Regions from separate parts of the Streptomyces chartreusis genome, predicted to be linked through region 1. Evidence: predicted binding sites of a transcription regulator. Region 1 holds the regulator's gene; the other holds the start of a gene.
What was found. Region 1 encodes HspR, which represses chaperone genes until heat shock. Its sites were predicted from a motif close to TTGAGNNNNNNNNNCTCAA; they were not measured.
Positions count from the first base shown of each region.

Region 2: dnaK (molecular chaperone DnaK) is a predicted target of HspR. The motif match lies at 892-910, and genes of this name have one in related genera.

Region 1 is NZ_CP023689.1:4,663,770-4,665,965, forward strand. Features, by position in the region: gene CP983_RS20165 (PA14 domain-containing protein) at 1-703, shown strand, start outside; gene CP983_RS20170 (heat shock protein transcriptional repressor HspR) at 783-1,244, opposite strand; gene dnaJ (molecular chaperone DnaJ) at 1,250-2,196, opposite strand, start outside.
Region 2 is NZ_CP023689.1:1,905,661-1,907,856, forward strand. Features, by position in the region: gene dnaK (molecular chaperone DnaK) at 1-845, opposite strand, end outside; gene CP983_RS07900 (OsmC family protein) at 1,077-1,505, opposite strand; gene CP983_RS07905 (vWA domain-containing protein) at 1,571-2,196, opposite strand, start outside.

The DNA of each region.
Region 1 (2,196 bases):
AGTCGTGGTCGACCGCTTCGGGCACCGCTCGCAGCCCGGCCCGCCGCTCACCGCCACCACCGACGACACTCGGCGCCCGGCTCCGGTCACCGGCCTGAAGGCGGAGATCATCCCGCTCGGCGTCCGGCTCACCTGGAACCCGCCGGCCGATGACGACGTCATCGGCTACTACGTCTGGCAGGGCACCAACGACCCGGAGACCGGGGAGACGGTCTGGAAGCGCAACTGCTGGACGGGCAACTCCCTGGCCGAGACCGAGAGACTCTGCCCGACGCTGCCCGACGGTCGTGAACACGTCTACCTCGTGGCCGCGACGGACCGCGTGTACCTGGAGGAGGGACCGGAGTTCTTCCACCCGGCCGAGATCGCCGTCATGCTCCCGAATACCGTGCCGCCGGGCTGGACCGGCACCAAGATCAGCCAGAGCCAGTATCCCGACCTGTACGTCCGCTGCGGCGTGACGATCTATGACAGGCCGTGCGGCGAATACACCGACTACCGCTGGGAACGCTGGGACGCGGCCACCGCCACCTGGGCCACGTTCGCCACGGGCAAGGTCGACGCCCCGAAGTCCCACATCGACAAGACGGTCAACCAGGACCTTCTGAGCCTGTACTACTACCGCGCGATCTACATCGACCCCACGGGCCACGAAGAGGTGGTGGAACAGACGGCGTACGGCATCTGGGCCTACTGGCTCTGAGCCCTGGCGGCCGAGCACGACGCGAAGGGGCCCGGAGGTTCGACTTGAACCTCCGGGCCCCTTTTCGCTGCGCGTCCGCCTAGTCCTTCGGCTTCTTCGGGCGCCAGACCACCAGTGCGCTGGTCTGCTGCACCTCCTGGTACGGGACCAGGTCGCGGCGGTACGACGCGTGTACCGCCGCCTCGCGCTGCTGCATCGCCGCCGCCGCGCCCTCCAGGGCGGACTGGAGTTCCGCCACCCGGGACTGGAGCGCGGCGACCTGGTTCTCCAGTTCGATGATGCGCTTGATGCCGGCCAGGTTGATGCCCTCGTCCTGCGACAACGCCTGCACCTGGCGGAGCAGTTCGATGTCGCGGGCCGAGTAGCGGCGGCCGCGGCCGGCCGTGCGGTCCGGGGACACCAGGCCCAGACGGTCGTACTGGCGCAGTGTCTGCGGGTGCAGGCCGGAGAGCTGGGCCGCCACCGAGATGACGTAGACCGGGGTCTCCTCGGTCAGTTCATAAGGGCCGCGAAAATTGTCACCGCGTCGACGACCGTCCATCTCCGTCATGCTCCCTTCGCGGCCTGGAACAGCTCCGCCCGCGGGTCCTCGCCCGCAGTGGCCTCGCGATACGCCTCGAGCGCGTCACGAGCCTTCCCCGAAAGGTCCTTCGGGACACTCACCTCGACGGTGACCAGCAGGTCTCCGCGGGTGCCGTCCTTGCGGACCGCGCCCTTGCCCCGCGCCCGCATGGTGCGGCCGTTGGGCGTGCCTGGCGGCAGCTTCAGGGTGACCGGCGGGCCGCCCAGGGTGGGAACCCTGACCTCGCCGCCGAGGGCCGCCTCCGTGAAGGTCACGGGGACGGTCACCGTGAGGTTGTCCTCCTTGCGGCCGAACACCGGGTGGGCGTCGACGTGCACGGTGACGTACAGATCGCCGGCCGGGCCGCCGCGCTCGCCCGGCGCACCCTTGCCGCGCAGCCTGATGCGCTGGCCGTCCGACACCCCGGCGGGGATGCGGACCTGCATGGTCCTCGACGACTTCGCCCGGCCGCTGCCCTTGCACTCCATGCACGGGTGCTCGGCGATCAGGCCGCGCCCCTTGCAGTCGGGGCAGGGGTCGGTCAGCGAGAAGCCGCCACCCGAACCCCGGGCCACCTGGCCGGTGCCGACGCAGGTCGGGCACACCCTGGGCGTGCCGTTCTTGTCGCCGGTGCCCGCGCACGCCTTGCACGGCGACTGCGAGGACATCCGCAGCGGGACCGTCGCACCCTCGATCGCCTCGGTGAAGCTGAGGCTGACCTCGGTGTCGATGTCCTGGCCGCGCCGGGGCTGAGTACGGGTGGTGCCCGCACCGCCGCGGTTGAACAGGCCCCCGAAGACGTCACCGAGTCCGCCGCCGAAGCCGCCGGCTCCTTGCTGACTCCCGCCCTGGGCGTTGCCTCCGAAGAGGTCGCCCAGGTCGAAGTTGAAGGATCCGCCGCCCGCGCCGCCCGGCCCCGGACGGAAGCCGC
Region 2 (2,196 bases), 2.8 Mb from region 1:
TGGAACTGGGCGCGGGTCAGCTTCTCGTCGAGGTGGAGGGGGCCCTCGGCGGAGGCGGTGATGTAGGGCAGGTTGATCGTGGTCTCGGAGGAGCTGGACAGCTCGATCTTGGCCTTCTCGGCGCCTTCGCGCAGCCGTTGGACGGCCATCCTGTCGTTGCCGAGGTCGATGCCGTTCTGCCCCTTGAACTTCTTCACCAGGTACTCGACGACCCGCTGGTCCCAGTCGTCGCCGCCGAGGTGCGTGTCGCCGTTGGTGGCCTTGACCTCGATGACGCCGTCGCCGATCTCCAGCAGCGAGACGTCGAAGGTGCCGCCGCCGAGGTCGAAGACCAGCACGGTCTGCTCCTCGCCGCGGTCCAGGCCGTAGGCGAGGGCGGCGGCCGTGGGCTCGTTGATGATCCGCAGGACCTTCAGGCCCGCGATCTCCCCGGCCTCCTTGGTGGCCTGCCGCTGGGCGTCGTCGAAGTAGGCGGGGACGGTGATCACCGCGTCGGTGACGTCCTCGCCGAGATACGCCTCGGCGTCCCGCTTCAGCTTCTGGAGCACCCGGGCCGACAGCTCCTGGGCCCGGTAGCGGGTGCCGTCGATGTCGCCCTGGTCGGGAAAGCGCCAGCTCCCGTCGCCCATGTAGCGCTTCACGGAGCGTGCGGTGCGGTCGACGTTCGTCACCGCCTGTCGCTTGGCCACCTCCCCCACGAGCACCTCGCCGTTCTTGGCGAAGGCCACGACCGACGGTGTGGTCCTGGCCCCCTCCGCATTGGCGACGACAGTGGGCTCGCCGCCCTCCAGAACGGCGACCACCGAGTTCGTGGTCCCGAGATCGATCCCGACCGCGCGTGCCATCACTGTCCCCTTCCGCCAGGGCACCTCTTGAACTCCAGCACAAAACTTGAGTGGGCTCTTGTCAATGGGGCGGGTGACCCGGGGGGCGGGTGCCAAACGAGGGCTGAGCGCCCGCTCAGGCACTGGGGGGCGGCCCGAAGGGCCGCAACCCCCAGGGGCGCGGGGAACTGCGCGACAGGCCACGACGGCGCCGCAGCCGCACGACGACCTGTCGCGGCTCCTCGCGGAGCGCTACGCCAGCTTGGCCGAGAGCGTGATCGTCGTCCCCGTCAGCGCCTGGCTTACCGGGCAGTTCTTCTTGGCGTCCTCCGCGGCGGCGACGAACGCGTCGTTGTCGATGCCGGGCACCGTCCCCTCCACCGTGAGGTGGATCCCGGTGATCCCCTCACCCGGCTGGAAGTTCACGTCGGCCGAGGTGACCAGCTTGGTGGGCGGCGTACCGGCGCCGTTCAGGGCGTGCGACAGCGCCATGGAGAAGCAGCTGGAGTGCGCGGCGGCGATGAGCTCCTCGGGGCTGGTCTTGCCGTTCGCGTCCTGCGAGCGCGAGGCCCACGTGACCGGCTGCGCGGCGATGGCACCGGAGGAGTCGAAGTTGACGACACCGTTGCCCTCGAGCAGGTTGCCTTCCCAGACGGTGTGTGCGGAGCGCGTGGTAGCCACGATTCTTCCTTTCGCATGGGGGCCCGTTTCCGGGGTCCGTGTCCCCCATCCGATCACACTCCGGCTCAACTCACCCGGAAGACCGGCCCACGCGGGGTGAACGGCAGTCGACGGCCCGGGGGAATCAGGTACGCGTGCTCTCGCCGTACCCGCAGCACGTCGCACCAGCCGTCCGTGATGACAAGGACGGGCGCCCCGGGCGGGAAGTCGTCCGCACGCAGCAACAGGTCGATCCCGGGCTGCAGGACCGTACCGCCGCGGCCCCGCACCCGCACCCGTCCGGCGATGTCGGTGACCGGCACGTACCCGGCGTCGTACGGTCCCGCGTCGCAGAACACCACGCGCGCGGCCGGGACGTCGCGGGCCTCGGCGTACGAGGCGATCGCGCCGAGCGCCTTGCCGAGCAGGCCGGCACTCATGGACCCGGAGGTGTCCAGGACGACGCCGAAGGTGCAGCGGGCGATCTCCTCGGGCGGGAAGTAGCGTCCGGCGCGCGGGATTTCGGGGGTAGAGGCCTGCCGGCGCGAGGGCCGGGCGTAGGTCCGCACCGGTTCCGGGCGGGGCACGAACTCGTCGAACCAGCGGGCGAGTCGGGCGTCCCAGGGCAGCGGCGGATGGCTGAGCGCGCGGATCTCCTGGACCAGGCCGCCGGGCAGGAAGCCGCGCTCGTGCTGCTGGTGCAGGTCCAGGC